3 regions of the Bacillus luti genome follow, and region 1 is predicted to be linked to each of the others. Evidence: riboswitches for the same ligand, from Rfam matches in the RefSeq annotation. Region 1 holds a riboswitch; each other region holds the start of a gene.

Region 1 (11,097 bases):
TGCGGAATTATTTCCTTATGTCATTGGCGGTTACGGGTTATTTGGTGTCATTTTAGATGTGACCTTGAAGTTAACAGATGATGAATTATATGAAATGCATACGAAAATGCTAGATTATAAAGAATACACGTCTTATTTCAAAGAGAAAGTGAAAAAAGATGAAAATGTTCGTATGCACTTAGCTCGTATTTCTGTTGCTCCAAATTCATTTTTAAAAGAAATGTATGTGACAGATTATGTATTGGCAGAAAGTCAGCAGAGGCTGGAAGAATACAGTGAGTTAAAAGAAGAAAATATTATAGCTGCACCGAAATTTTTGCTTGGGTTATCACGTTATAGTGAGTGGGGAAAGAATACATTTTGGGATATACAAAGAAGTTATTTTGAACGTACAGACGGACAGTTTGAGACACGAAATAATGTTATGAGATCAGATAGTGCCTTTATGGAATATGAAAATCCGAATCGCACAGAAGTGTTACAAGAATACTTTGTTCCTATAGATTCCTTCACAGAATATATAGATGATTTACGTACCATATTAAGTGAAGAAGAACTGAATTTGCTCAATATTACGATTCGTTACGTGGAAAAGAATGAAAATGCAGTTTTATCCTATGCGAAAGATGATATGTTTGCGTTAGTTCTTTTAATTAATCAAGGGCGCTCTGAAAATGAGATAAAGCAAACAGAAGGTATCATTCGGAAGATGATCGATGTTACTTTAAAATATCACGGTAGTTACTATTTACCGTATTATTCTTATCCAACGAAAGATCAGTTAAAGAAGGCATATCCTCGTATAGAAGAATTTCTTCAGAAGAAAAAGGACATAGATCCAGAAGAGAGATTTGTGAATTTATTTTATAGGGAGTATACGAAATGACATATAGAAGATTTGTAGCCTCACAAAGCATCATTATGATGGCAGGAAGTATGGTATTTCCTTTTTACATTCTACTGCTTCGAAATGTTGGAAATAGTTTCTCGCAGTTTGGATGGGCTTATGGCTTATTTGCTTTAACTGCAGCACTTGTATATCCACTAGTAGGAAAGGTGTCTGATAGAGTAGGAGATAGAAAGTTATTAATCACATACGCTTGGTCCATGGCAATAGTAATGCTTTGTTTTCCTATTGCGAGTGAAGTTTGGCATGTATATATTCTTCAAATTGTGATGGGGGTTTTAGGTGCTGTGCAGCGTAATACAGAAAAAACGTCACTAGCACGAAAGGTTGCACAGGAAAAGGCTGGTTATGAGATTGGAAAATACCATGTGTGGACATCGATTGGTGGGGCATTAGCGATTATTGCAACGGGATATTTAGTAGATTTCTTTACGATTGGTACGATTTTTTACATTGCATCTATCTTATATGTAGTGAGTGGCGTTGTATTAAGTAGTAAAAAAATATAATCATTCCCATTTTTACCTGATTAACCTTTATTTGTTATACTGAAAGGGAAAATAAAAGAAAAGGGGACATTGCCTTTGATGAAATTTTTAGTTTTAGCTATTCTCACTTTGTTTTTGATTCCATGGACACGAAGCGGTAGTAATAAACTTCGAGCGGTGGATAAGAAAGGGGATGAGAAGGTTGTAAAGGGTAAGAAATCATCCATTTTAGTTATCCCTATTTTATTTTGGATAGGTATAGCAATCTATGAATATCTTTGGTTAATTGATGATCGAGTAGATTCGATTCTTACTCATTATTCTGTTGCAGTAGCAATTTTAATTGGGCTTGTTTTATTTTCACAAGATAAGATAGGGAAATTAGAAGGCACGTTAAAAGGACTTCTAATGTTTATTTTACTAGCAAGTTACGGCTATTTTGGTTATTTGCATGATATAGTAATCACGCAAACGAAATATGATTCGGTTGTTAAGATAGAGAAAGAGATTTCGGAGCCATTTACTGAAAATGATCAGCCGTTTACAGTACCGCCAAAGACAGCGGAGAATAAGATGAAAAAAGTATTTGGGGATATTCCGAAAGTAGCTTATTTTGAGCTAGGAGAATTAACGCCACAAATGGTAAATGGTGAGGCTTTATATGTAGCGCCGATTGAAGTTTCAGGATTTTTTAAAGCGCGTAAAGCTGAAACAATCCCAGGGTACGTAACGATGTCAGGTACGAATCCTGATGCTGAAGCGAAACTGCACCTTGGTTATAAAATGAAATATGTGCCAAGCATGTTCTTCGGTAATAATTTAGAGCGTGTTGTAAGGCAAGCGGAACCGAATTTAATCTTTAAAGGGAAACCTAAATTTGAAGTTGATGATAAAGGGAAACCGTATTATACAATGACGTATGGTGAATTTATTTCAGGAAGATCTGGATTTGAAGTAGAGGGCGTTGTAGTAGTAGACGCACAGACAGGCGAAGTAAAAAGATACGACAAAGGAAAGGCGCCTAAATTTGTTGATGGCGTATTAAATCACGAGACCGCATCTACATTAAATACGTATTTCGGTAAATATATTCACGGATTTTGGAACACGAAATTCTCGCAAACTGATATGAAGATCCCGACTGAGTGGGGAACGAAAGAAGGAGTTACACCAATCTTCGGTAAGGATGGAACATTATATTACTTTACTGATTTCACCTCTCCGAAAGAAGGGGTAGATTCTGCATTAGGTTACTCGCTTATTGATGCGCGTACAGGTAAGTTGTATTACTATAACGGAAAAGAAGTAAAGGGAATTATGGATGGTTCAGCTGCTTCGGAAGTAGTGGATAATTCCTTTAAGAGAGAGAAATGGCATGGAACGATGCCGGTTATTTATAACGTTTACGGTAAACCTTCTTGGATTGTACCTGTTATTGATGACGGCGGATTAGTACGTGCTCATACAGTTATCTATGCTTCTAATGCAAAAATATTTGCAACTGGTTCGACGCAAAAAGAGGCGCTGGAGAATTATAAAAATGCGCTGAGCGGAAGTGGAGATTCATTTAGACCGACTTCAAATGGAAAAGAAGCGCAAAAAGAAGGTATTGTACAACGAGTATATAAAGAAAAATCAGGTGAAAATACGATCGTATACGTACTGTTAGAAAATGAACAAAAAGTATTTATGATACCTGCGAAAAAATTCCCGTATGCTATGTTTACAGAAGTGGGAGATCCAATTCAAATCACATATTTAGATACAGGAGAGGCGATGTCTTCCGTATCTAAATTTACAAATAGTAATTTGAACAAGTAAAGCGATAGAGATTCTATCGCTTTTTTTTTTACAGAATTAAACAGGAAAATGCGCTATACTTGACGTATGTTTATGTTGTAACTATAATTGTTACGATTCAGTATGTATAGGAAAGGGTGAACGGAAAAAGTGAATGGAGTTAATCAGGAAATATATAAGCCTGTAAAGACAAACAGGTTATGGATGATTCTTGTACTAGGGACACTTACGGCGATTGGGCCATTATCTATTGATATGTATTTGCCTTCGTTACCGAAATTAACGGATGACTTGCAAACAGGTGCATCCCTAGCGCAGCTTACATTGACGGCTTGTTTGCTTGGGCTTTCAGTAGGACAATTATTCATCGGTTCAATTAGTGATATTTACGGAAGGCGCAAACCTCTTATTATTGCTCTTATTATTTATGTAGCTTCTTCTTTACTTTGTGCTGTAGCGCCATCTATTTGGAGTTTAGTGCTTTTACGTTTCTTACAAGGTGCTTCAGGGTCTGCCGGTATCGTTATATCACGTGCAATGGTACGTGATATGTACTCAGGTTCTGAAATGACGAAGTTCTTCTCGCTGCTCATGTTAGTAAATGGAGCAGCACCTATTTTGGCGCCGATTATTGGAGGACAATTGTTACAGTTCACAACATGGCGCGGTGTCTTTATCGTTCTTGGAGCAATTAGTGTATTCATGTTAATATCAGCGACGTTCGTATTGCGTGAAACGTTACCTCCTGAAGAAAGAGAGACAGGTGGTTTGTCAGGGACATTGGCAACATACGGAAAGCTTCTGAAAGATCGCTTGTTTATGGGATATGCATTGTCACAGGGATTAGTAACGGCGGCAATGTTTGCGTACATTTCGGGCTCACCATTTGTGTTACAGAACATATACGGAGCATCACCACAGCAATTTAGTTTATTCTTTGCAATCAACGGCATCGGTATTATTATTGCTAGTCAGGTAACGGGTCGTTTAGCGGGGAAAGTGAATGAGAAGACATTATTTGTTGCCGGTATTATTATTGCAGCTGTTGGTGGTTTATCTTTACTACTGACAATCTTATTAGGAATAGGATTAATTGGTGTGTTATGCTCGTTATTCCTCGTTGTATCAAGTGTTGGGGTTGTATCAACAACTGGTTTCTCTTTAGCGATGAGAAATCAAAAACAAGCAGCAGGAACAGCATCGGCTTTATTAGGTTTATTACAGTTCATTTCAGGAGCACTTGTAGCGCCGCTAGTAGGTATTGGTGGAAGTGATACAGCATTGCCGATGGGAGTTGTGATAGCTCTTTGTGAAATTGGTGCTGTGCTATGTTATTTATTTATGGCAAGAAGAAGTGAAAAGCAGTTTGAACTGCAACAAAAACAAAATGTAGAAGCTTAATAAAAAGAGCTGATTCAAAGGGAATATTTGAATCAGCTCTTTTTTAATTTTTTTGAAATAACTCTTATCTATGTGTAAGTTGATAGAGTAAAGTGATGCAAAAGTTATTTGCATAAAGTGACGATACTGTGACAAAAATGTTGGTATATATATTACGATATCGTCTTAAGTGTAAAAAGTAGGATGTTCTCGGTATAATAACAAGTGGAGATAAAAGAAACTATAATGAGTAATAGCTGTAGATAAAAGGAGAATTAGAGATGAAGAAGGTTTTGGGTATTGCTGTAATGGGAAGTATGATCCTTCTAGCAGGATGTAATGGAAATAAAGATACGAAAGAACCAAAAGAAAAGGTGGAGCAGTCTACTGAACAAACCGAAGAGATGAAAGAATACCGTGCAGTACATGAAAAATACGATTTGAAAATGAATAAAGAAATTAATAAAGCACTGCAGTTATTTGAAGTGGCAAAAGAAAAGGGCGGTAAGGAAATAACGAATGCTACATATAAAGAAGACGTGCAAAAGGTAACAACGAGCATGTTAGAAGATATTGAGAATATACGTAAAGAAATTCATGTTCCAAAATCGAAAGAGGAAGAACATGAGTTATATGTTGGCTTCTTAAAGGAATCGGAACAAGCGATGAAAAAATTACAAAAGTTAGCTAAAGAAGAAGATTCATCATTGATTCGTGATATAGAAATTAACTTTGCAACAGCATCGACATACTATAAACGTTTTCAAACAGAAGCGAAAAAATAACCTTGCGTGTGCAAGGTTATTTTTTCTTCTTGCCATCTCCGTCTTCATCCTCAGATACTAATACTTTCTGTTCTTCATGAAATTCTGAAATAGTTTGTCCAGTAATGTTATCGAAGGGTGTGTAAAAAGAGGTGATACTTTTCTTCTTAATGAAAAGTTTATAAAATCCAATGATAACAAGGATGACGATTGTTAACGGTAATCCTATAGTTGCCAGAAGTATCGGATCCATCGTATAACTCCTTTAATATAATTTCTTTTTATTATAAGTGAAAAACTGCGATTTAGATAAAGGGCTCTATCAAAAACTGATTTTTCTAAATATATCCAATTTGATTGACTTTTCATTTTTTCAGAATTATAATTCGAAATATACAATTTGAACCAAATAATAATATAGCAATTTACTTATCCAGAGAGGTAGAGGGACTGGCCCTATGACACCTCAGCAGCGGGTTCTGTAACAGGAACACCGTGCTAATTCCAGCAAGCAAGTCTTGAAAGATAAGTGATGGGCCTTTGTTTATTAAGCCTTGATCTTATTTTTTAAGATCAAGGCTTTTTGTATTCTAAAAAGAGAAAAGGGAGTAATGGAAAAAGTACATGAATAAAACAAAGTAAATTTATGAGTTTAGGGGGTTATTGGAGTGTATGTTGTTAAAAAACTATCAGTTATGGTATTTACACTATGGATTATTACAACAGTAACATTTTTGATTATGCACATTATTCCGGGGGATCCATTTTCATCAGATGCAAAGATCTTTCCAGCAGAAGTTGTGCAAAATATGAGAGCGAAGTATCACCTGGATGAACCGTTATGGAATCAATATGTTGCGTATTTAGACGGCGTAGTTCATTTTGATTTTGGTGAATCTGTTCAATCAACCGGGCAAGGTGTATCAGAAATTATAACAACTGGCTTTGGTCCATCAGCAATTATTGGTCTACAAGCACTTGTTATTTCGTTGCTAGTCGGAATTGCTGCAGGTACATTTGCTGCTCTCTATCATGGGAGGGTAATTGATTATGGTGTGAGTTTACTTGCCATCCTTGGTATTTCTATTCCGAGTTTTATTTTAGCACCACTATTTATACAAATATTCGCTATTCAATTCGAGCTCTTACCAGTAGCGTCTTGGGGCACATTCGAACATACGGTGTTGCCATCCTTTGCATTAGCGTTAGGGCCAATCGCGGTTATTACAAGGTTTGTTCGTTCTAATATGATCGAAGTACTACAGAGTGATTATATTAAGCTAGCAAGAGCAAAAGGTATACCGATTAAGAAGATTATTATGAGGCATGCCCTTCGAAATGCAATTGTTCCAGTACTTACATTTGTTGGACCGTTAATGGCTGGACTTTTAACAGGGACTTTCATTATTGAAAAGATCTTTGCAATTCCTGGTCTCGGAAAATATTTTGTAGACAGTATTTTTAACAGGGATTATCCGGTGATTATGGGAACGACAATTTTCTATAGTGCATTATTAATTTCTTGTATTTTCATTACAGATATTATTCATCGTATTGTTGATCCGCGTATTCGTTCTATTACGTAAGGAGGGGGGCATATCTAAATGGGAGCTTATGAAATCAATAAACAGTTATTAACGAATGAAGAGAAAAAAGAACTAACGATACATAAAGAGCAGCAAAAGATTAGCCAGAAAAAAGAAGTGTTTCGTAAATTTGTATCAAATCCAATCGCGGTTCTAGGGACGGTAACATTATTGCTCATTATTATTTTCTCTCTTATTGGTGAAAGTTTAACTCCTTTCACTGCAAGTGAACAAATAAAAGAGGCGACAAACTTACCACCTAGTAGTGAGCATTGGTTTGGAACAGATGATTTAGGTAGAGATATTTGGGCGCGTACTTGGGCTGGTGGGAAAATTTCACTAGTAGTTGGATTAGTAGCAGCTGTTCTTGATATAGGACTTGGTGTACTGATCGGAGGATTTAGTGGATATGTGAGAGGGCGTAATCGCCTTGGCACGTTAATTGATGAGTGGATTGTAAGAGGGATTGAAGTATTATACGGTATCCCATATTTATTAATTGTTATTTTACTATTAATCATTATGAAACCAGGACTTTTTACAATCATTATTGCTCTTGCATTAACAGGATGGATTGGTATGGCACGTCTTGTTAGGGCGCAAGTCTTATCTTTAAAGCAAAGAGAATTTGTTATTGCAGCGGAGCGATTAGGCACATCACATATGAAAATTATATACGGACATATCATTCCGAACCTAACTGGCATTATTATCGTGAATTTATCATTCACAATCCCAGCAGCAATTTTCTCGGAATCATTTTTAAGTTTTATCGGACTTGGGGTGCAATCACCGGCAGCGAGCTGGGGGACGATGACAAATGATGCGCTTGGGACATTATTGAGCGGGGAGTGGTGGCAACTATTTTTCCCATCGCTAATGATTGCTCTCATCATGTTCGCATTTAATGCAATTGGTGATGGTTTACAAGATGCAATTGATCCAAAAATCGTAAAACGGAATCGAAAGGAGAAAAAACATGGGACAGCTCTTATCTTTAGAAAACGTAACGTTAGCCGTTGAAAAAGAGAATAGTAAGCAAGCAATTGTTAAGCATGTTTCCTTTTCTATTAGCGAAGGTGAAATAGTTGCACTTGTAGGAGAAAGTGGTTCAGGGAAAAGTGTTACAGCACAATCCATTATCGGATTAAATCAAGAATCTATTCACATTGATGATGGAAATATATCTTTTGAATCAGAGGAATTAACTAATCTACAAGAGTCAGAATGGAATCAAATTCGTGGGAAAGATATTTCTTTTATCTTTCAAGACCCACTTTCATCTTTAAATCCGACGATGAAGGTGGGACGGCAAATTACAGAAGTAATTTTGCAACATGAGAAAAAATCGAAAAGAGAAGCAAAGAAAATAGCGATTAACTTGTTAACAGATTTAGGGATACATGAACCGGAGAAACGCTTTGAACAGTACCCACATCAATTAAGCGGAGGTATGAGGCAACGTATTTGTTTAGCAATTGCATTTGCTTGCCACCCAAAGCTCGTTATTGCGGATGAACCTACGACAGCATTAGATGTAACGATTCAAAAACAAATTATGGAGTTATTAAAGGAAAGAAAGGAAAAGCAAAATACGAGTATTTTATTAATTACTCACGATTTGGCGCTTGTACGTGAAGTAGCGGATCGAGTAGTTGTGATGTACGGGGGACGTGTTGTTGAAAAAGGAACGATACAGGAAGTGATAGGTTCCCCTAAACATCCATACACGAAAAGCTTATTACAAGCAATTCCGAATATGGACGATTCCGAAAAAGTATTACGTGCAATCGAAGGAACGACACCTTCCATTGAAACATTAAATAGCTTTGGTTGTCCTTTTGTAAATCGTTGCCCGGTAGCAATAAAAGAATGTATGCATCGTTTCCCGGAGAGAACAACATATTCTGGGGAGCATAGCTCACATTGCTGGCAGCATATTCTGGAGCATGATAAAGCGAAATCAAAAGAGAAGGTGAATGCCTCATGACGACAGACTTAATTACTGTAGAGCAAGTAAGGAAAACGTATGGAAGTAAAAATAAAGAAATTACAGCGTTAAAAGATATATCACTTTCTATTCCTAAAGGAACAACACTTGGCATTATTGGTGAAAGTGGTTCAGGAAAAACAACACTTGGAAAGCTCATAGCTGGGATCGAGAGTCCAACGTCTGGTGAAATTGATTATAACGGTCAAGTTGTTCACAAGCTGAAGGCAGCTCATAAGCGTGATTTCTTGCAGAAAGTACAGTTTATTTTTCAAGATTCGACAGCTGCATTAAATCCACGCTGGAAAGTACGCGATAGCGTAACAGAAGGCTATATTTCATTTGGACTCGGTGATAAAGGATTGAAGGATAAAGTAGCAGGTGATGCGCTAGAGCGTGTTGGATTAGATAGACGATATATTGATCGCTATCCACATGAATTTAGTGGAGGACAACGCCAACGTATTGCTATTGCAAGAGCGTTATTATGTGAGCCGGAAGTATTGATCCTTGATGAACCAATTTCAGCATTAGATGTTTCACTGCAAATTCAAATTGTGCATTTGCTGCAAAAAATTCAAAAGGAGCAAGGCTATACATATTTATTTATCGCACATGATTTACCGATGGTTCACTATTTATGTGAAAAAGTGGCTGTCCTATATAAAGGAGAACTTGTTGAATTTGGAAATACGGACGAAGTATTCCGTAATCCACAACATTCTTATACAAAAACATTATTAGCATCAACACCAAAAATTTCAGGGTAAAGGGGAATGTAGGATGAAGAAGTTTTTATTATTTGTCATTATGACCGTATTAGCAATTACTTCTGTCGCTTGCGGTAAGAAAGACACTTCAAAAGCAAGTGCTAGTAAAGGAGAGCGTTTCGTAACGAATCTTGGTAGTGATCCTTATACGCTAGATTCAGCAATTTCAACAGATAATAACTCTAATTATGTAATTGAGCACTTATTTGCAACTTTGTATAGACAGACAAGTGATGGGAAATTTGAAAAGGATTTAGTAGAGAAAGAGGAAGCTGGGGCAGATGGAAAAGAGTATACGTTCTATTTGAAAAAAGGATTAAAATGGTCTGATGGTTCCCCATTAACAGCAAAAGATTTTGAATTTGCTTGGAAGAGAATATTAAACCCTAAAACAGGCTCTATGAATGCAACAGAACTATATTTCATTAAAGGTGGAGAAGCATTTAATACAGGGAAAGGTGAAGAAGATGCAGTAGGAATTCAAGCAGTAGATGATGTAACTCTAAAGTTACAATTTGAACACCCAGTGACATCTATTAAAAGAACATTATCCCAGTCGTTATATATTCCGCTGAATAAAAAATCTATTGATGAAAAAGGTAAATTAAAAGTAGATCCAAAAGAATTAATTACAAATGGTCCTTTCACATTGAAAGAATGGAAGCATAATCAAGCGATTATTCTAGAAAAAAACAAAGAGTTCCATGATAAAAAAGTAGCATCAAAAGAAATTGAATTCCGTATTATTCCAGAAGGTAAAACAGCGTATCAATTATACAAATCTGGAGAACTAGATTTATTATCTCACATACCAACTGATTTAGTTGAGAAGGAACAAAACAATAAAGAGTTTAAAAAAATGCAAGACTACTCAACTCATATTTACTCATTTAATTCAGAGAAACCACCATTTACAAATGCTAAAATTCGTAAAGCTTTTGCATTAGCTGTAGATCGTAAATTTATCGTAGAGAAAATATTAAAGAATAATGCAAAAGAAGCATATGGCTTTGTTCCAGAAGGAGCAAAAACAGAAGGTGGCCGCGACTTCCGTAAAGAGAAAGGTGATTATTTTAAATATGATCCTGCAGTAGCTAAGAATCTATTAGAAGAAGGTATGAAGGAAGAAGGATGGGCTACTCTTCCAGAAGTAACAGTAAAATATTCAGATAAGAAGAAAATAGCTGAAACACTTCAAGAAATGTTCAAGAAAAATCTTGGTGTAGATGTGAAAATAGAAGGTAAAGAGTGGAAAAGTTATATTGATATGTACAAACAAAGTGACTTCCAAATTGCATACATGGGATGGGGAGGATCTACATTAGATCCAGCTGCTCAATTAGAAATTTATGCAGGTGATGGACCAAATAACTATGCGAAATGGTTTAACAAAGACTTCGATAATTTAATTA
Region 2 (11,097 bases), 2.4 Mb from region 1:
AATAGACATCTAGAAGATTTTTCTCTCGTTTAAAAGGAGAGCGTCCCAAACCTGGAAGATCCAAGATCCATACAGGTTGACCAGTTTTTTCATGAAGCTCTTGTGCTAAAGGAAATAAATCCTCTCCATCACTCAATAAACCATGTAATAAAATAAACGGTTTACCCTCTCCTTGTAATTGGTAAAGGGTATTGTTATCGCATAATGTTCGTTTAAATAAATGATTATGCTGGCCATTTTGATACATCATTCGATAATCCAGATCAGCTACTACGGCAGGGAAAAATTTCATTACACTCGTCTTCTTAAACCAATCTCCTCCCATAATTTTTTTCGCTGAAACATTTGAAAATTTTCGTTTTGTAATAAAATTCAGTCCATCAGAAGGAATTTTTGTTATTTTACTTACCCCACTATTCATAATTGCTTTCATAAGTGGCATTGGGACAGAGATTTTTGGTGCCCTCATATTCATACTTTCCGACATAATACTTAATAATTCAGCAATGTTCTGATCGTGCTGTTTGTCTTCAACAAGTGTATATGTTTGAATAGTCGGTTGTTCCAATCTGAAAACCTGCACAATAAACTTCGCAAGCTCATCGTTTGAAATAAGTGGTAACCTATATCCCTTACCTCCAGGAATCACTGGCATGAGCCCTCTTCGCATACTCATCACAAGCAAACCTAATCCTGCTATCTGCTCTGTACTCCCTGTTTTACTACTACCGACTACAGTTGGCGGATTAATTACCGAAAGCGGATAACCTACTGCTGATGCGTGCTGACGGATATAAAGATCTGCTAAAAATTTTGTTCTCTCATATGGATTTTTTATTTTTAAATAATTATTTCCTTCTTGAAACACATCAATTGCAATCTTGCTATTTTTATCATCAAAGGGACTCATATAACCTACAACATGAATAAATTGTTGCAAGCCCTTCAATTGATGAATACTTTTAGCTAATTCACTAATGTGTTTGGCGCCATTTAAAAATACGGACGCTGCCTCTTTACTTGTCGTTTGAATATCCATGGGGCCTCCTGCGTGAATAATCACATCCGTTTTCAATACCCTCTCCTTATCTTCAGCACTTAGACCTAAATCTATTTTCGTCAAATCACCTTCAATAAAGTGCATAACTGCCTTTTTTAAGATGCCTCTTTCTTGAAAAATGCGTATTGCTTTACTTTTCGACCTTACTAAAAGAAGAATTTTAACATCTTCTTTGGCTAATTCTTTCACTAATTGCTTTCCAATAAAGCCTGTTCCACCAGTTAAAAATACTGTTCTCATATAAAATCCCCCTTTTAGTACTAATCAGTACTAATTTAATGTAAAAAAAATGCTTCTTTTATCGAAGCAATTTTAAAAAATGATCTGCTGTTTTCGTGATTACAGTTGCATCCTTCAATGTTTCTGAAATAAATAACGCTCCTTCAAGATTTGTAATAAAAAGTGATGCAACCTCATCAATATTAATCGTATTTCTGAATTCTCCATTCTCTACCCCTTGTTTAAGTAATAGAGAAACTTTCTTTTGTAATCCTGTAAAAAAAAGACCTATTTTTTCTTTTATTTGCGTGGCCTGTTTAGGACTTTGAATATAAAGAGTAATAAATGGACAGCTCCCCTTATACTCTCTCGACTGAACTCCTTGTGATAATTGTTTTAAAAACAGTTGGATACGATCTTCAACTAAAAATTGGGTCTGAGAAAGTACGTCATCAATTGCAGATTGATACATTTCAATCCAATAATCAACGACCCCTTCTAATAATACTTCCTTATTAGAAAAGTGATAATACACATTAGACTTTGAAACTTTACTTACACGTACTAATTCATCCATACTTGTATAAGCAAACCCTTTTTCTAAAAATAATGTTGCAGCTACTTCAATCACACGTTTTTGATTCATTAATTTTACCTTTGTCATAACTAGAACTATATAGTACTAATTTAAATGTTGCAAGCATTTATGTTAATTTTGAAAAAATTTAATTAAAAAAGTTCCACTAACATTGATTTTACTGCAAAAAAATCTTATTTTGAATAAAGTGAAACTTTAATCATTGGGGGTTTTCTTCATCCCCCAATGATTATTAGTTGAACCAATCGGACTTTTATGGGCAGCCCGACCCCCACCTAACTTCTTTGCTTTCGCTGCATTTTGAGGTGGGGGTCTTACTGCCCATTAAAGCGGGATAAAGTTGAACTGACCCCATGCCCCTCAACTTAAGAAAAAGAAACGCACCTAAAACGAAAAAATGAGAGACTTCTAATAATAGCTATCTGTAGAGAAAGAAAATTTTAATTTAGGGAGATATGAAAGTATTAGCTTGATGGTGATGTGGCGATACCCCATATAAAGAAATTTTAAACATCTTAATCTGCCTTTCCCTTATGTAAATATGGGAATAATGAAATTACCCCAAGGATAGCTAAACAAGCTCCAATCCATAGCGGAGATACAAAACCATATCCTTTACTAATCCCAAGACCACCTAGTGACGAACCAATAACAATACCTAGCGTAATAAAAGAACTATGAACGGTATTTATCATTATTCCATTACTAGCTGTTTTCATCACCCTCGCAACCATAGCTGGATTCAATGCTACACCAGTTAAACCAATAAAAATCGTAGAAATCACTGCAATGTATTTATTCTCTGCACTTAAAGCAAATACAGACAACGCTATGATTAATATAATTAATCCACCCATAAGTATTTTCATTGTATATTTATCAGCGAACTTGCCAATTATTATATTCCCAATTACTGTCGCACTACCATAGAGAGCAAGTAAATATGGAATACTTGCACTTGAAAAGCCTGTGACATTTGTAAAGATCGGAGTGAAATAACTAAATGCCGCAAACGTACCACCAATAATGAACATACTTGTTACGTAAGCTGCCCAAAGATGAATATTCTTAAATCGCAGAAGTTCGTCTTTCCAATTTAATTGCTCTTTATTTGAAGATGATGGTAACAACCGTTGAATCATAATCCCTGATACTAGCACAAGAACAGAAACAGCCCCAAAACTAATACGCCAGCCAAAATATTGCGAAATAACGGTTGTTATAGGTAAACCTAATACAGTTGCGAACATTAAACCTGCAAGTACAATTGATGCAGCTTTTCCCCTTGAATCAGAGTGAACCAATGTCGCAGAAAAGGAAATCGCAACTCCAAAAGCTGAAGCTGAAGCAATACCAGTTATAATACGTGAAATCATCATAATATCATAGTTCCAAGCAATAGCTCCGAGCGATTGACCAATTAAAAATACGAACATTAAAAACAATAATGCTTGTTTGCTGCGCATTCGTAAGAGGATTGCAGTTAAAATGGGGCCTCCTATTACCATTGCTCCTGCATAAGCTGAAATTAAATACCCAATAGATGATACAGAAACCTGGAATGCAAGAGCAAGTTCATTCATCATACCTGCAACCATAAATTCTGATGTAGTCATACAAAAGATTGCTAAAGCTAATAAATAAATAAATAAATAATCGATGGCATAAAAACACTCCTTATTCATTATTGTAATGATTGGTACAAAAATAGTGCAAAAAAAGAGCGCACTAAGCGCCACAAATAGACTCCACTGCTCCTTTGATAACTTGTTCAGACAACATCCGATTTTGCATCGATACATTAAGAACACGGAATCCGTAATAACTGCTTAAAAGCAGACTAGCTAATTCCTCAGCTGATTGCTTCTTTGAAATTTCACCTGTTTGCAATCCTTCCTCCATCACTGTTACAATAGCTTGTTTAAGAAGTTCAACATGCTTCGAGAAAATTTCTTGTACCATTAAATCGTTTTTAGCACGTTCTATACTGGCATTAATCAATAAACATCCTTTTTGATCAACATTCTGAAAGTCTTCTTTCAATGCCCATTCAAAAAAATTACTTAATCGTTCTTTAACTGGAATTGGAGTATGTAACAATTTCCTTTGTTCCTTAATCCCAATTTCATGGTAGCGTTCTAATACTTGTTTATACAGTTCATGTTTACTACCGAAAGTATTGTATAAACTTCCTTTTCCAAGTCCTGTATCACTGCATAAATCTTGTGTAGAACACCCTTCATATCCTCTTAACCAAAATGTTTTCATTGCAACATCTACAATTGAGGAATAATCAAACTCTCGAGGTCTGCCGCGTTTATTCAATCTTTTCCTCCTCTCATTTTAAAGATAACATGAATAGAATACTCTTTTTTGTACCACGCGGTCAATAATTTGTTTTATTGTTACTGTAAAATAAAATTTGAATTTTAGATTATGAATAATTAAAAATAGCCCCCTTATTCAAGTTGCCTAGCGAAAAAATCACGTTTTAATAGACTTCTTTATCATGCATACCTTTCTATAAATTACTAGATATGAAACAAGGATCGTTTCATATCTAGTAATTCACTTGATTAGCTTGATGGGTACGGAATAGTGCCCCTATAAACAAAACCCACCAGAAACATCTAAAATCTGCCCTGTTACCCAACGACTATCAGGAGAAGCAAGGAACGCTACTGCATCTGCAATATCTTCAACTTGCCCTATTCGCCCGAAAACAGATGAATTCGTAGCAAAATTTCGTATTTCTGGATTATCTAGCAATTTCGCATTAATATCTGTCTTCGTATATCCAGGCATAATTGTATTCACTGTTATACCTCTTTCTCCAAGATGTTTCGCTAGAGGAAGTGTCATCGTATTTAATGCACCTTTACTTAAACCATATGCAATAGACCCTGTAAAACCAAGTCTTACTTCAGCTGATGAAATGTTAATAACGCGCCCCTCTGCTCGTAGTAACGGTAATGTTTGCTGAATTAAGAAGAATGGTGCTTTAATATTTACAGACATAATTTCATCAAAAACTTCTTCTGTCGTATTTTCAATCGTTCCTTGTGTACCTATCCCTGCATTGTTTACTAAAATATCAATCTCTGATGCACCAACTCTTATTTGTAATTCATTCTTCAATTGTTCTACTAACTTTTTGACACCATCAACTGAATTGAGATCAGCTTCAATTAAGAACGCTTTTCCTCCATTAGATTCAATCTCACTAACCGTTTCATGTGCAGCTGCCTTATTTCGGCCGTAGTGAATCGCAACTAATGCACCGTCGTTTGCCAATCTCCTCGCAATCGCACGACCAATACCACGACTCGCCCCTGTTACTAACGCTACTTTCCCATCAAGATTCTTCATTTTTTCCATCCTTCCTAAATTTCCGTTTAATAAAACCTATACTTATATTTTCATGTAAACACCAATCATTTTAAATATAGATTTATAGGTAATTTAGTTCCTTTACTTATGATATTATAGTTATAAATTACAATTTACTTTAGAAAATAAATCAAGGGAGATAACCCAATGCAAAACACAGTAAAACTGGATGAAATCGATCACAAAATAATGAACTTGTTGTATGAAAATGCGAGAATTTCTGTTTCAGAAATAGGACGAATTATATCCATGACGCAACCTGCTGTAAAAGAGCGAATTAACAAACTTGAAGATCAAGGAGTTATAGCAGCTTACCGAACAAAATTTGAGCCTTCCAAAATTAATAAAAACATTCAAGCATTCATTATGTTTAAAACGAGCCAATGCTCTGATTTTATCCAATATTGTAATGCCGCTCCCGAAGTAACAGATTTATATCGAATTAGCGGGGAATTTAATTATATGATGAAGGTCATGAGCGAGTCGATGGATTCCCTAGCTGTATTTTTAGACTCTTTAATGCAATTCGGATTATCGTCTCCTTTAATTGTTTTAAAGAGTGAGTTTGAGGAGAAATTGTCGTTCTGATAAAGGGATACGTATTATTCTCGCTAACAGTAAAAGTTTCTCCTTTTTGAGGAAAAGCAGCAAAATCAATAATTAGTAAACAAAAAAGAACATTGATTTTCCAATGTTCTTTTTTACATTTCTGCTTATTAATTAGATTCCCCGTTGAATAAGTTACCCTTACCCCTGATTCCTCTGCGCCTCTCTAAACTCCTCCTTCACCTTCTCTAACAACCCTTCTTCTGTAATTAATCGATAAGCGGTATTCGCTAATGCTTTTGCCGATGTAATTAATGCTTTATCGCCTAGTTCTGAACGTGCTGCTTCTCTAAATTCATTCGTATGCGCAATTAAGTCATCTGGGCCGATTTTAATGTACGGGTGAATGGTCGGTACGACTTGGCTTACGTTTCCTGCGTCTGTTGAACCAATGCCCACTCTTTCTTTACGATTTACGTCTTCACCTTGTAATTCTAATTCTTCTGCTACGACGTCGTTATATGTTTTTGTTACGAGTAGTTCATCGATTTCATTTTGGAATTGATGGATTTTTACTTTTGTACCTGTTGCTAATGCTGCTCCCTCAGCGATATTTCTTACTTTCTCTGTTACTTCTGCACATCTTTTTCGCGTTGCTGCACGAATGAAGAACCTAGCTGCGGCGTAGTCAGGAATAATGTTAGGTGCTTTTCCGCCCTCTGTAATAACACCATGAATTCTTACATCTGACGGAAGTTGTTGGCGAAGTGCGTTAATACTGTTGTACAGCTGGATAACCGCATCTAATGCGTTAATCCCTTCTTCAGGTGAAGCTGCGGCATGAGCTGTTTTTCCGTAAAAATGAAAATCAAGTGGATCGACCGCTAATGATGGACTCGTTGTCGCTGTTTTTCCACTCGGATGAATCATAAGTGCCGCATCAATGTTTTTAAATAAACCTGCTTTTACATAACTTGATTTCGCACTACCATTTGGCCCACCTTCCTCTGCTGGTGTCCCAAACACGACAACTTCTCCGCCGATTTCTTCAAGCGTTTCTGATAATGCGATTGCTGCCGCAACGCTAATTGTCCCAATTAAATTGTGACCACACGCATGACCGAGTCCTGGTAAAGCGTCATACTCAGCTAAAAACGCGATAACTGGCCCTTGTTTTCCTGAACTTTTCCGCGCGATAAATCCTGTTTCATGTCCAGCTATATTGTGCTGCAATTGGAACCCTGCACTCCCTAGCAGTAAACTTAACGTTCTTGATGCATAAAACTCTTGATTACCAATCTCCGGATTCGCATGAATATTATGACTTGTTTCTATGTACTTTTCCTTATTTCTTTCTATACTCTCTTCAATTGTTTTTCTTTGTGACGTTACTCCAGTCGCTCCCATTGTTCTTCCTCCTTTTATTTTCACGTAAAAAAGCCTCTTTCTAAAAGATAGAAAGAGGCTTCTGCATATACAGTCAAAATGAGCTTCTTTCTTATCTTTCAAGTTACCTTGCTGGAATTGGCACAGTATTCATAAAGAATCCGCTGCCGAGGTATCATAGGGCCAGTCCCTCCACCTCTCGTGATAAGAATTTTCATAAAATTATATTAAATTATTTTCATTCTAAGTTCATTCCGATTAAAAGTCAAGGAATTCCTATCCGAATTTACCGAATATCTAAAAATCCTTTTAGTACACCAATTGTTTCTGGTGCTTGCAGTCTTGCACATACGTATGGAAACTCCGTACTACCTTCAAATATCATTTGAGATGTGAGTGGTGCGCCTGCCCAGAAGATTTCATCATCAATTACGATAAACGGGAATGCTTTATTTTGCCTTTGTAACTTTACATTCTTCAACGGAACTGGTCCATCACTATACACTGTTATTTGCGCATTTGTACGCATTAACGCTTGCCATACTCGTTTATCCACTTGTTTTGTACTTGGAAGTGAAATGATAATTTTTCGTTTTGCGGCTAAAATATCTTTTAATACCCCTTTCGGCTCTTCAAGATTCATTTCCATATACCAGCGTAATCGTTTCGAAATTTTTCGCTCCCACAATTGTCTTGATGTCGTGCGATCATACACATCTCCGTGACGTTCTATATGAGCTGTTAATTGTGATAACGCTTGTTTTCTCGATAAGTTTTTACGCATATAATGGCAATCTGATAATTGAATGAACTTTCCTCTCGCTCTCGTTACCGCTACATTGACGAGGCGATGGTTTTTATGGTCAAAGAATAACACGCCAGGTCGTTCTTGCGGATAACTATCCACCGTATCAAAGATCATCATATCTCTTTCAGAACCTTGAAACTTATGAACGGTCGCTGCTAAAACTGGTATGTGTCGATACTTCGTTTTCTGCAACATTTCTCTAATACACGTTGATAAAAAACGAGACTGTGCTCTGTAAGGTGTAACGACACCGATCGATTGAACACCGTCTAACAGTCCGATTAACATCATTTGCATCGCTACTAAACCAGACATAATATTAAAACGAGAACCAGAAGCAGCGTCTTTTAATGAAAATGCTCCCATTAAACTCGTATCAAATAAAACACTCGCCTCATTTGCGAACGGCTGCAATTGCGCAAGTTCTTTACGTTCTGAAACGGACGGATGATCGTATACTCTATTTTTATAAATAAATGAATTCGTAAACTTCGATATATCCGCATGCATACGTCTTTGTTCCTGCAACATAAAAAGGTTCGGATGTGCTTCTGATTTATTAACAGACTCAACAATCCCGGCATGGTAAAACATATCTTCGCCAAGCCATTTGCGAACGAGTTCATGGTTTGCCATCGCAATTGGAGGTAACTGTAAGAAGTCGCCACAAACGACGATACGTTTTCCAAGTGAAGCAGCTAATGCGATTTGCGGAACGAACGCCATACTCACTTCATCTACGACAACTAAATCAAATGTACGTTCATAAATAAGTGAATCAATGGCACATTTCGATAAAGTCGCGCCGATTACTTTCGCATTTTCAATGTATTCTTTTTCTACTTCTTTAATTTTTGCTTTTTGCTTTCGAAGATCACTTTCAATCTCTTGTATACGCTTCTTATCAGCAGATGTCGCTTTATATGATAAAATCTTTTCACGAAGCTCTTGGCGTGTCTCTTCTAAATAGAGTCTCTCCTCACCCCAAGACCCGTTCGTCGTTTCTACTAACTTCGACGCAAGTAACGTTTCATGATTTCGTATATGTTCATGTTGACTATAACCGTAACGAACAATTTCACCAGGCGTCCATTTCTTTTTCTTTTCAATTTGCTTCGTTACTTCGCTCATTAATACATCAACAGCCGCGTTACTATGAGCTAACACAAGTACCGATTTTCCTTTTTGATAATGAGCCGAAATAATACGCGATAAATTGTACGACTTCCCTGTTCCAGGTGGTCCCCATACGTACGTTGTCGGATTGTAAAACGAACGATACGCCAATTCATTTTTCGGATTTTTCATTTTTTCAAGATGCTTCGGACTGCTCGTTCCGTCTACAAGACGTTTTATACGATTACGTTTTAGCTTATCTTGACGCGCTTCTTTTAATCGCTCTTGCAGCTGTTCTAGCAATTGCCACGGTTCACTATATAAAACCGCTTCTCGTATTTCACCTTGTATATAATCATTTAATTTCAGTTCTATTTCTAATCCATGTACAGATAATACTTCCCCTGTCGCTTCCTCACCATCGAACTCAATTCGAATTGGTGAACCTTCAGGTAAGCTTACTTCCGAAATAAGCTGAAATACGTATACTGTATTCTCATAATCTGTATATAAAAAACGACCGTTCATGATAGAAATTTTACTACCGCCAATCGTTTTCCAATGTTTAATTTCATACGCTAATGCATAATGCCACTCTTTCATCGTTTCCGATAATGAAGGAGTTTGAGTAGGTGTATTCATCGTATAATCTCCTTCCTTCTCCCCAAACATACTTTCTCACTATACCATATAACACCCTAAAAATTGTAACAATTATATCTTGCTTATTTTCTTAATTTTCAATATTATTTTATATATAATTTTCAGAAAGAAGGTTCGCACATGCCAGTTAGAAGAATTGAACACGTAGGACTTATGGTCGCAGATTTAGAAACATCTATTTCATTTTATGAAAAAGTAGTTGGCTTACAGCTTATTAAACGTATGGGACATCCAGATCCAAACTTAAAACTCGCTTTTTTAGGTGTGGAAGAATCAAAAGAAACGATACTCGAATTAATTGAAGGCTACAACTCTACCCTTCCAGCAGAAGGAAAAGTGCATCACATTTGCTTTAAAGTAGATTCGTTAGAAGATGAAATTGAAAGACTACAGAAACACGGCGTAACCTTTTTACTAGGAGAAGAAATCGAAACATTACCAGATGGAACACGTTACATATTCTTCGCTGGTCCTGATGGAGAGTGGATTGAGTTTTTTGAGACGGAGAGATAAAGTAAGACTTTATTTTACGGGATAGAAGTATTACTTCTAATTATTATCATTACTTTGGATTTAGCAGTCATATTTCATTATAGAAATAAAAAGAAATAGGATATTCTCTCCTATTTCTTTTCTTAATGTTATAAAAATCTTTCAAATAGCTCTAACTTGCACAATGCTTCCCGTTAATATAATACGCTGATTCTGTGAAAACCGTAAATACAACCTCTACTTCTGGAAGTCCAAAATCCATTACATATGTAGTAATGGCCTTGGCAAATCGATCACGAATTTCCTGTCCACGCTCAAACCATTTCACTTCAATAAGAGGAAACGCTTCTATTTCTTCTCCATTGAATACAAACGTAGAACTTGGTAGTTCCAAGGTAAAATTATCCGTACCACACTCACAGATATCTGCGAGCTCTTCTACTAATGGCTTGCTTATGCTTTTTAATTGTTCAGTAGTAATTCCACGAAACACAACATGCGGCATGTTAATCCCTCCGTTAGATAGCTTTATATTTGCTCACATCATAACACAATTTATTTTGCTGCACTAACCTCTATTGGTACATTTCAATGACATTATTAAGAATGATCATATGTTATTGAAGCTTTTCATTAAGAATATAATCAGGAGTTAGTAATAAAGCAAAATCCTCTACACTATGGTTGAACTCCAAATCAAGATATTCGTAAAATTTTATCGACGATTTTTAATTACCCTCAGAACATAAAGCATAACTGATTACTGATAATGACGCTTTATGTAGATTAAACAGATGGATAGAGATATACAGCTCTTCT
Region 3 (11,097 bases), 510 kb from region 1:
AAGCACCTAATTCAAAAATAAGTTAAACCTGTGATCTCTTCCTATTTACTAGGAAGAGATTTTTTCATTATTCACATAAATATTTATCAACTAAATTAACGTTATTTTTACATTATTTAATATTTTCTATCTTTCTTTCCTAAAAAAAATAGATTACATTATGAAAGCACATATATTTATTATTAGGGGGATTCTTCTATGAAGAACAAAAAATGGATTACATTTTCTTTAGCAGCAGCAATTACACTAAGTATAGGAGCTTCGTTCATTCCATCTACTTATGCCGAAAGCTCCGTAGATCCGGCTCCTGAAATTGCCGCAAAAGTTGTAAATCAAAACAATGGGAAGAAAGTATTATTTGATAATACACACGGTCAAACGGCTGGAACAGCTGACTGGGTTATTGATGGCGGCTTTTCTGACTTCGGAAACGGCATTGCCCAAAACGGATATCATGTAAAGGAACTCCGTAAATCAACATCTATTACGTACGAAGATTTAAAAGATTACAATGTATTTATCGTTCCAGAAGCAAATATTCCTTACAAAAAATCTGAACAAGACGCAATGTTACAATATGTGAAAAATGGTGGAAGTATTTTCTTTATTGCCGATCATTATAATGCAGATCGTAATAAAAATCGTTGGGACTCTTCTGAAGTATTCAATGGATATAGACGCGGTGCTTGGGATAATCCCGCAAAAGGAATGTCAAACGAGGAAGTAAATTCACAAGCTATGCAAGGAGTAGAAAGCTCTGATTGGCTAGCTGATAACTTCGGTATTCGTTTCCGCTACAATGCAATTGGTGATGTTGCAGCTAAAAATATTGTGTCACCTGAACAATCATTCGGAATTACAGAAGGAGTTTCATCTGTAGCAATGCATGCTGGTTCTACTCTAGCAATTACAAATCCAAAACTAGCAAAAGGACTTGTTTACCTTCCAGAAAACCCGTCAAAATGGAATAATGCCGTTGATAGTGGTGTTTATAATGGCGGTGGTGTTGCAGAAGGACCTTACGCTGCAATCGCAAAAGTAGGACTTGGAAAAGCAGCCTTTATTGGGGACTCTTCTCCTGTTGAGGATGCATCGCCAAAATATGTTCGTGAAGATTCTGGTCAAACAAAGAAAACTTACGATGGTTATAAGGAAGAAAACGATGCGATCTTACTAGAAAATATCGTAAATTGGTTATCGAAGAAAGAGACATTTACAAGCTTAGATCAAGTTAACGGTTTACAGCTTGATGCACCTACAGCTCTACAACCATTCGAACAACCAAGTTTATCAACAGAACCACAACCAGAACCTTGGAGTGCGCCAAACGCAGGTTACCAATGGTTCAATACAAATACTTTTAAACCAGGTTCATACGGTTATAACGGTGCGGTAACAGCAAACGACTACGTAGTTACACACCCTAGCACTCTACCAAACAATGAAGTGTTCCAAATAAAGATTCAAGTGAATAACTTACTACCAAATACAACTTACAACAACTATTCTTTAGGTATATTCACTACTGGCGGTACACAGGTAGCAAAAGTTCAAAATGCAAACGGCACTTGGCCATCTACTTTCGGATATAGTAATGCATTTTCTTTCACAACAAACAGCTTAGGTTCTGCTGAAAAAATTGTAAATGTGCAAATCAATCCAACTACAACTGGACAAGCAACACTTCGTCTACGCCAAAACACAACAGCGAAATATAATGAAGCTGTCACGATTAACAAGCAATAATGAAAAAGGCAATCCGCATATGGATTGCCTTCTTTTCATTTCTCTTCTTTTGAGAAAAACATTCTTGAAATAACGATACCTATACTACCTACTATTAAGAATAACACTGCCCTGATCATCATTGATACTTCTGGTAAGTCTAGAAGGAATAGCTTCCCTATCGTTACGATTAATACGACTAAGCCGGCATACAATATTTCATTCATATTTTTATTCCGTCCAAGCCAAACTGCAAATAATGCATATATCATCCATAATAACGATACCGAAACACTAATTATGCTTCCATCTGTAGATAAAACTTCACCGATTCTCGTAATTGTAACGAATACAAGAACCATAAATGAATAGAGCGCTATAGAATAAACATATTTTCCAAAACTTATTAACACTTCTTTCGATTGTTTCATGCAGTAATAAAATGTCCCTATTAAAATAAGGTGAGCAACAAACCCCGCTGAAATAAATTGATCAAACGGACTAAAGATCGTTTGTATCATTCCAATCGCATAAATCGTTGCACTAACATACAATTTTATCTGTTGTTTTACTTTAATAGCAGTCATCATCCCTAGGAAACCTTGCAACAATAATACGATCGCTGCATTCACTAAACTGTATTCATATAAAATTGCTAAACTAAATGCTCCCATGGCGAAACCAAATAACAGATTTGTAAATGTAGAGTGTCTATTCTGCCTATATTCAAATACGAACATAATAGCATGCACAAGTGCACTAATGATTAATCCCCATGTTGTGAATTCTGGAATTTTTGCAATGGCTAATATAAAGAAAACGGCATTCGCACTAAATATCGCCAAGCGTGGTTCTAATATAAAACTTCTCTCCGTAAACATATGCCAAAATAATAGTAAATGAATCAAGCCATAAACAAACGTTAATTGTATTTGCAAATTCTCTACTAACATTGACATAACCGCAAAGAAAACAAAAAGGACAATTGCAGCAACAGCATAAGAAATCATATATAAGTACTTATAACGATTTTTCAAGGCATACCATAATAAACTAAGCGTTAATATCGTCTCATATCCAAAGAAAATGTACGAATTAGGAGTCGTACTATTTAACAAGAATGGCACGAAGAACGCTCCGACTGCTACGAAAATAGTAAGATATTCCGATTGATATCTTTTCGCTAAATAAATGCCTAAAATAACCCATACAATATTACAAATAAACGCGACACTTGCTGGAATGAATCCATATAAATAATGTGCCGCAAACGTCGTTAAAACAATACCCGTAATACTTCCTCCAGCTAACACTAACCCTAACGCTTGCCGCTCTCGTTTAATTTGAATGTCCCCTATATAATACAAACCGATAGATAGGGCAATACCAAACACAATTCGTATCGCTGGTGTTAATAAACCAGCATCTACCCCTGCTTTAAATAACCAAATAACCCCGAGTAACATAATACCGACAAATATGCGCGGCAACCATGTTTGGCAAAACTTAATAATATTGAATGGTTCCGGTTTAAAAGCAGCTATATTTACTTGTTTTTCCTCAATTTCTTGCATGGGCTCTTTAATTGCAACTACACTTTCTTGTGATTTTTCATCCACTATCGTTTCCATGTATACTTTCTTTTCCTTACAAACATGTTGCTGAGCGTTTTCTACTTCTATTTCTCTTTGTTTCGCTTTCAAGTCAGAAAGTGCTTCTTGCATCGTTTCTATTGCCGTTTCGAGTGCTTCTATTTTCTTATCCAAATCTTCCTTCATACGCTCCCTCCTCATCATCCTTTCGAAACCTATATATTACCAATTACCTTTATCATACTCTTAGTCTATTCATTTTCAATACTATTTTTCCAAAAAAAGAAAGGTGTTTTCCGAAATTGGAAAACACCTTTCTTTTATTTCTTCTTATTTATAGCAATACTAACAATTACACTAGGGCAGAAACCTACAAGTGCTGAAGCAATGACACTTGGCCATCTACTTTTGGATATAGCAATGATTTGCTAAAATAAAGTGAAACTTTAATCAGTGGGGGTTTTCTTCATCCCCCACTGATTATTAGCCTTCACCAATCGGACTTTTATGGGCAGTTGATCCCCCACCTAACTTCTTTGCTTTCGCTGAATTTTGAGGTGGGGGTCTTACTGCCCATTAAAGCGGGATAAATTATTGCTTTTCATGTATACAAAAGCCTTTTTACCTGCTTATCTTTTATCAATTTTTGCAGCAATTCGATTTCCAATGAATTGGACAGACTGGACAAGAATAACAAGCATAAGTACTGTAACTACCATAACGTCGGTTTGAAAACGATAATATCCAAACCGAATTGCTAAATCACCAATACCGCCTCCTCCGACAACACCTGCCATCGCAGAATAAGAAATAAAACTTACTGTTAAAACCGTTAAGCTTAATACAAGACCCGAACGTGCTTCAACGAGTAATACTTTCCGTACAATTTGAAGCGGCGTTGCTCCCATTGCTTCCGCGGCTTCAATTACTCCTTTTGGAACTTCACGTAATGCCTGTTCTACAAGTCTTGCAAAATACGGAATTGCCGCTACTGATAAAGGAATCGTTGCAGCAATTGGACCAATTGTTGTTCCTAATATCGCTCGTGTAAGAGGCACAAGAGCCACTAATAATATAATAAATGGGAATGAGCGGATAATATTTACAATCCCGTTTAAAATACGATGAACAATGTTCTGTTCCAGAATTTGTCCTTTACTTGTAAAATATAAAATAACACCTAAAGGAACGCCTAAAATAATTGCGGCTCCAACAGAAAGTCCAACCATTAACAATGTTTGCAAAAGTGATGTCCCAATCTCCGGAAGCAATGGGATAATGTTATTGAACATGTGCAATACTCCCTTCTTGCTCTACACCTAATAAGAGTTTTGCAATTTCTGATGTTGGTTTTAATTGTTGATCATACAAATCAAATGATTCAACAACTTCTCCCTCTTCCATAATTGCGACTTTATTACAAATTTGTTTAATGACATTCATTTCATGTGTTACGATTACGATTGTAACGCCTAATTCTCTATTGATTTTTTGTAAAAATTGCAAAATAGAAAGTGTTGTTTTCGGATCAAGCGCCGATGTCGGTTCGTCACAAAGTAGTACTTTAGGATTATTTGCTAATGCTCGAGCAATTGCTACCCTTTGTTTTTGTCCGCCACTTAGTTGTGAAGGGAAATGATGTGCTTTATCACTTAAACCAACAATCTCTAAACATTCCCTTACACGATTTTCTCTTTCTTCTTTCGAAACTGATTTTAGCTCTAATGGTAAAGCGACATTATCTAATACATTTTTATTATGAAGAAGATGAAAATGCTGAAATATCATACCAATCGATTGTCTTGCCGTTCGCAAATCTTTCTTAGATAAATTTGTTAAATCATTTCCGTTCACAATGATTGCACCTGAATCTGGCTTTTCTAATAAATTCATTGTACGTAACAATGTAGACTTTCCGGCACCACTTAATCCGGCAATCCCGTATATATCATATTCTTCAATTTGCAAAGAGACTGATTTCACCCCGTGAAATAAACCTTCTTTCGTTTGAAAGGTCTTATTTACATCACGTAACGTTATCATTTCACTCACTCCTTTTCACTCGATTTAAAAGCATCTTCCGCCAGTAACGAAAGCGTAACATCATCCATAGGAGGATTGTGCAAACCAGCTCGAACATTCAAATAATAGCGGTGTAATGGATTTGTTTCAGATAAGCTTTTAGCCCCTACAATTCGCATTGATTTATCAACAACTGATATCGCTGTATTTGTCGCAATATATTTTGCTGCTGCCAGTTCCGCTTGTAATGATTGTTTATCTTCTACATCATCATATTTTTTTGCGATTTGATATACAAACGTACGAGCTTGCAAGAGTTCTAGCTCTAACTCTCCTACTAACCTTCTAACATTAGGAAGCAAACTAATCGGATGAGTTAAACTATTCGGTTGATATGATTTTGCAAAATCAATTGCATAATTTCTTGCGGCCTGTGCAATTCCTAAATAGCATGCTGGTATATGAAGTAACCATCCAATTCCTTTTGGTTTCGTCTTTGAATCCTTTATATCAGTTAAACACTTATCAGCAATCTCTACATTTTTTAATACAAGATCATGACTAGCGGTTCCACGCATCGCAACGCTATCCCATGTTTCTTCAATAAAAACGCCTTTTTCATGTCTTGGGATTACAAATTCTCCAATTTCTTCGCGCCCTTCTATGCTGGCTGATATGATGAAATAATCAAGTACAGGAGCCATCGTTGTAAAAGTTTTTCTCCCGTTTATTATCCACTTATCACCTTTTTGAACAGCTAACGTTTCTGGTTTTCCACCACGCGTAGGACTCCCTGTATTTCGCTCTGTTGCAGCTCGGTTAAAAAGAGCACCCTTTTTTACTTCTTCACAAAGCCAGGAAAACATGTCAGGTTTCCACGACCGATTTTCAGCAAGTTCCTTAATAATTCCAAGATGCCACCCAATTGATAAAGCTGTCGCACCATCTCCTTCGGCAATCTTTTCTTGAAATAAAACAAAATCATATAAAGAAATAGACTCTCCTCCAACATCTTTTGGGAGCGTTAGTTTTGTATAGCCAATATCCTGTAAATCTTTCATATTTTCAAAAGGAAAAGAACCAAGCTCACTTAGCTGATGCTCTCTTCCTGCAAACTGTGGAATTAACTCCTTTAACTTCTCTAACACAAGCAGTTGTTTTTCTGTTTCTACATACGAGATTGCCATATTGAAGCCTCCTTTTACTTTAAATAATCAGGTAAAATAAAACCGTTAAACTGTTCTTCAGATTCAATCATTTTTTTAAATTCTGGTGAATGATATGCCTCAATTAAATCTTTAACAAATGCTTTCTCTTTGTCCTCATCACGAACGGTAACGATGATTCGGTGTTGTGATGGTGTTTTTTCTAATTCAAGTGCCTCTTTTAATTTATGTCCTGATGAAATAACAAGATTTCCGTTAATAATACCGTAATCTAAATCCTTCATAGCTCGTGGAATTTGCGGCGATTCAAGTGGAACCAGTTTGAAATTTTTCTTTTTATACGTCACGTCTTTTTCAGAAATCGTTAAAATATTTACATTGTCCTTTAACTTCACCCAACCAATTCCTTCTAAAATTCGTAATGCACGCTCTAAGTTAACAGGATCATTTGGTACTCCTATTTTCATACCATCTTCCAAATCATCTAGTGATTTATGTTTTTCAGAATATACACCTTGAGGTGCTGATGGGACTTGTATTACCCCTTTAATTTTCGCATTATTTTCTTTTGCGTATGATTCCATAAAGGCAGTACTTTGAAATATGTTTGCATCAATATCTTTATTTGTTAACGCTGGATTTGTTTCGTTTGGTGAATTAAACTCAACAATTTTAACTTTATACCCCTTTTTCTCTAAGTACGGCTGTACTGCTTTTTTCACTTGATCACTATACGGACCAGGTGTAAATCCTAAACTAATTTCTTTTTGATTCCCCGTTGATGTTTGTGTGCAACCAGTAATAATAAACAAACTACATACAATACTTACAAGTGCTAAAAATAAACGCTTCATCTCTTTTCCCCTCCTAATAAAAAAACAACCTTACATATAAGAAGGTTGTCGTTTTCCCCTCTTATCTACTCGGAATTAGCACCTTGTCATTTTTCAGGTTGCTGAAGTTTCATTGGGCCGTTCCCTCCACTTCTCTCGATAAGATTATATTGAATTGTTCTTTCTATTGTGTCACTATTCCGATAAAAATACAATGTTTTTTTACGTTTTTTTCCACATGATGTAGAGCAACGCATCCCAATAAAATATATTAATCCTACAGGAAAAAGACTTCTGTATCATTCCAACCTAGTAAGTTATTACACGCACATACACTTTTACCAATTGTTTTACTTTAATAGCAGTAACATTAGTCTATTCATTTTCAATACTATTTTTCCCAAAAAAAGAAAGGTGTTTTCCGAAATAGGAAAACACCTTTTACTTATTTCTTCTTATTTAAAACACTACTCACGATAACACCAATACAAGCACCTATAATAGCTGGAACAATCCACCCAACACCTTCTGTATAAAAAGGAATGTATTTCAATACTGACGTCCACTCATTCATCATTACATTTTTATTAAAAATATCAATTGCACTAAATACCGCTACAGCCCCAACGGTTACTGTATATACGTATACATACTTTCCAATATACTGATGGAATAACCCTAAAATAATAAGCGTTAATGCAACTGGATAAATAAATCCAAGGATCGGTACTGATACTTTTAAAATTTGCGTTAATCCTAAATTCGCTAAGAGCATACTAACAAAACTTAGTATAAACGCCCAAATTTTATAAGATACTTTCGGGAATGCACTTGCGAAAAATTGACTACAAGATGTAACGAGTCCGATTGAAACACATAAACATGCGATAGTAAAAATAAGACCTAATAAAACGACTCCGCCTTGTCCAAATAATACCGTCATAACTTGTGATAACACTTTCGCGCCATTATCAAACGTACCTAATGAACCACTAATTGAACCAACATACCCAAGGATGACATAAATAATAGATAATAAAAGACCTGCTCCAATACCAGCAATACTCATATATTTCGCTAAACCTTTATCATCTTCAATACCTTTTGCACGCAGCGCATTGGCAATCACAATACCAAAGATTAAAGCCGCTAGCGCATCCATCGTTAAATATCCGTCTAAAAACCCTTGGAACATAGGAGCTTGTCCATAGTTTCCAGCAGGTTCTTTCACACTACCTACTGATGTAAACATGCTTTTTATAAAGATAAGAGCAATCATACCTAATAATAACGGTGTTAAAACCTTTCCGAACAACCCCATTAATTTAGACGGTGATAAACTTAACCAGTACACAATACTAAAGAAAATAACCGTGTAGCATAATAAAACTACGCTTCCCGCTTCTGGGAAGAACTGACCTGGCCCCATTTCAAAAGCTAAACTTCCTGCACGTGGGATACCAAGACCTGGTCCAATAAATACATACACGATACACGGAAAAATAATGGCAAATGAAGAATGAACCCTACCCGCTAACGTTTGAAAACTTCCCGCTTTCGCAATAGCAATAACTCCCAATATAGGAAGACCTGTTGCTGATATAATAAACCCTACTAATGAAATCCACACATGTTCTCCTGCTTCATAACCAAGAAAAGGCGGGAATATAAGATTCCCTGCTCCAAAGAACATTGAGAATAACATAAGACTAATAAGTAAAATTTCTTTTTTCTGTAACAATTTCATTTCTTTCCCCTTCTTTAATTTCATCTTCCATGAAATCAATTTCACATATAAAAAAGTGCAATAATCCGCTTCCTTACAAAGAAAACATAGTCCATAGTCTATCACAAAAGAAACGCTCCTTCTATAGCTATCCCTCTTTTCCAATTTCTTCTGAAAAATCAACCTTTATTGACTTATAATAGTTAATAAGGTAAAATATTAAATGTACAAAATTATTAACTTTGTTTTTGTTTGTGTCAGGAGGAAAATAACATGGAATCAGCGATACAACTAGAAAGAGAACAACAAAGAAAAAAGAAACATCCTCCAGGTTTATACTTACTCTTCTTTACAGAAATGTGGGAAAGATTTAGTTACTATGGATTACGAGGATTATTAACATTATATTTAACGACAGCTTTAGTAAGCGGTGGTCTTGGGTTTAGTCCCGCATGGGCACTCTCTATTTACGGATTTTATACTGGAGCCTGCTATTTCACACCAATGATTGGTGGATACTTAACAGACCGTTTTCTAGGTAAACGAAAAGCGATCACAATTGGTGGTATAACAATGGCAATCGGTAACCTTACACTATTTGCCTTGCAAAACCAATTAGGCTTATACCTCGGATTAGCGCTTATTATTATTGGTAATGGATTCTTCAAACCGAACATCTCTACACTGGTTGGGGAATTATATGAAGAGAACGATTCAAAACGTGATAGTGCGTTTACCATTTTCTATATGGGTATTAACGTCGGGTCATTTTTAGCTCCACTCGTTTGCGGATTTTTATCAGAAAATTTATTCAAAACAACAGTTGATGGAGTGGTACATTACGGATTCCGTTACGGTTTCTTAGCCGCTTCAATCGGAATGATCATTGGACAAATTTTATTTACAACACTATCAAATCGCTTCCTTGGTGATATTGGTAAAAAACCAACTCGCGATTTGCAAACAGCTGCTGGACAACCATCAGTAGGAGATACACCGTTAACAAAAAAAGAAAAACAACGTACCGCAGTTATCGTCATTTTAACATGCTTTGTTGTCTTCTTCTGGGCTGGCTTTGAACAAGCCGGTAGTTCATTAACATTATATACAAACAAATTTGTAGACCGCTCTGTGTTCGGATGGGAAGTTCCAACATCTTGGTTCCAATCGGTCAATCCATTATTTATTATTTTACTTGCTCCAGTCATTTCAGCATTATGGGCAAAACTTGCAACTAGAAAAAAAGGGGACTTAAAAATCCCAACAAAAATGGGACTTGGTATGATCCTACTCGGTATCGGCTATATCATTCTCGTTATGGCTACATTAAAAACAGGTAGTGATGAACATAACATTACAGAAAAAGCAAACCTACTATTTATCGTCTTTACGTATCTTTTCCATACGTTAGGTGAGCTATTCTTATCACCTGTTGGGCTATCAATGGTTAGTGCACTCGCTCCAGTAAAACTTGCTTCTTTATTAATGGGTGTATGGCTAGCAAGCTCAGGAATCGCCAACATTTTAGGCGGACAACTTGCGAGCTTTACAACTTCACTTGGATATTCTGAAGTATTTATAGTAATTGGAGCTGCCGCGATTGTCTTAGGTTGTGTTTTATTATTAATTTCTAAGAAATTAGTGAAATGGATGGAATAAAAAAAGATGAGGAATTTCTCCTCATCTTTTTTTATTCTTTCTTACCCTTTTCTATAGCTTGCTCATACAGCTCTTTATGTTCTTTATATTCACTTGGCACGAAATTTTTATAGAAGAATGAAAGCCAGCTATCTCCCTTTTTATATCCTTCTTCTCGAATTTCCGTTGCCTTTTTATTTGATTTAAATCCTTCAACAAACCATTTCTTTAATGATTCATTCTTTTCATACTTAGCAGGAACTTTCAAATCATAGTTTTCAAATGCATACTTATAGCCAGCTTTTTCTACTGCCTTTTTTGTAGACTTATAGCCTTTTTCATACGCGGTTTCATATGCTTTCACGTATGCATCTTTATCACTATTCCCAGGATTC

What was found. A riboswitch is a leader RNA that binds a small molecule or an ion and turns the genes downstream of it on or off. The one in region 1 is predicted to bind S-adenosylmethionine.
Region 2: it holds a riboswitch for S-adenosylmethionine, as region 1 does, so the genes downstream of both, EUC40_RS11090 (M20 family metallopeptidase) here and EUC40_RS24855 (ABC transporter permease) in region 1, are expected to answer to the same signal.
Region 3: it holds a riboswitch for S-adenosylmethionine, as region 1 does, so the genes downstream of both, EUC40_RS22500 (MetQ/NlpA family ABC transporter substrate-binding protein) here and EUC40_RS24855 (ABC transporter permease) in region 1, are expected to answer to the same signal.

What each region holds. Positions count from the first base shown of each region.
Region 1 is NZ_CP040336.1:4,931,815-4,942,911, reverse strand. Features, by position in the region: gene EUC40_RS24885 (FAD-binding oxidoreductase) at 1-886, shown strand, start outside; gene EUC40_RS24880 (MFS transporter) at 883-1,416, shown strand; gene EUC40_RS24875 (DUF3981 domain-containing protein) at 1,495-3,216, shown strand; gene EUC40_RS24870 (multidrug effflux MFS transporter) at 3,346-4,596, shown strand; gene EUC40_RS24865 (hypothetical protein) at 4,857-5,360, shown strand; gene EUC40_RS24860 (DUF3951 domain-containing protein) at 5,377-5,592, opposite strand; SAM riboswitch class I at 5,766-5,871, shown strand; gene EUC40_RS24855 (ABC transporter permease) at 6,008-6,925, shown strand; gene EUC40_RS24850 (ABC transporter permease) at 6,944-7,948, shown strand; gene EUC40_RS24845 (ABC transporter ATP-binding protein) at 7,905-8,915, shown strand; gene EUC40_RS24840 (ABC transporter ATP-binding protein) at 8,912-9,685, shown strand; gene EUC40_RS24835 (peptide ABC transporter substrate-binding protein) at 9,699-11,097, shown strand, end outside.
Region 2 is NZ_CP040336.1:2,161,122-2,172,218, reverse strand. Features, by position in the region: gene EUC40_RS11120 (alpha/beta fold hydrolase) at 1-1,300, opposite strand, end outside; gene EUC40_RS11115 (TetR/AcrR family transcriptional regulator) at 1,359-1,925, opposite strand; gene EUC40_RS11110 (MFS transporter) at 2,393-3,562, opposite strand; gene EUC40_RS11105 (TetR/AcrR family transcriptional regulator) at 3,606-4,202, opposite strand; gene EUC40_RS11100 (SDR family oxidoreductase) at 4,482-5,246, opposite strand; gene EUC40_RS11095 (Lrp/AsnC family transcriptional regulator) at 5,415-5,855, shown strand; gene EUC40_RS11090 (M20 family metallopeptidase) at 6,015-7,220, opposite strand; SAM riboswitch class I at 7,309-7,410, opposite strand; gene EUC40_RS11085 (AAA domain-containing protein) at 7,486-9,795, opposite strand; gene EUC40_RS11080 (VOC family protein) at 9,907-10,299, shown strand; gene EUC40_RS11075 (DUF1904 family protein) at 10,451-10,783, opposite strand.
Region 3 is NZ_CP040336.1:4,420,366-4,431,462, forward strand. Features, by position in the region: gene EUC40_RS22470 (amino acid permease) at 1-26, shown strand, start outside; gene EUC40_RS22475 (DNA-binding protein) at 199-1,746, shown strand; gene EUC40_RS22480 (DUF2339 domain-containing protein) at 1,782-3,503, opposite strand; gene EUC40_RS22485 (methionine ABC transporter permease) at 3,947-4,609, opposite strand; gene EUC40_RS22490 (methionine ABC transporter ATP-binding protein) at 4,599-5,360, opposite strand; gene EUC40_RS22495 (acyl-CoA dehydrogenase family protein) at 5,366-6,526, opposite strand; gene EUC40_RS22500 (MetQ/NlpA family ABC transporter substrate-binding protein) at 6,541-7,359, opposite strand; SAM riboswitch class I at 7,418-7,504, opposite strand; gene brnQ1 (branched-chain amino acid transport system II carrier protein BrnQ1) at 7,784-9,085, opposite strand; gene EUC40_RS22510 (peptide MFS transporter) at 9,338-10,723, shown strand; gene EUC40_RS22515 (YHYH domain-containing protein) at 10,755-11,097, opposite strand, start outside.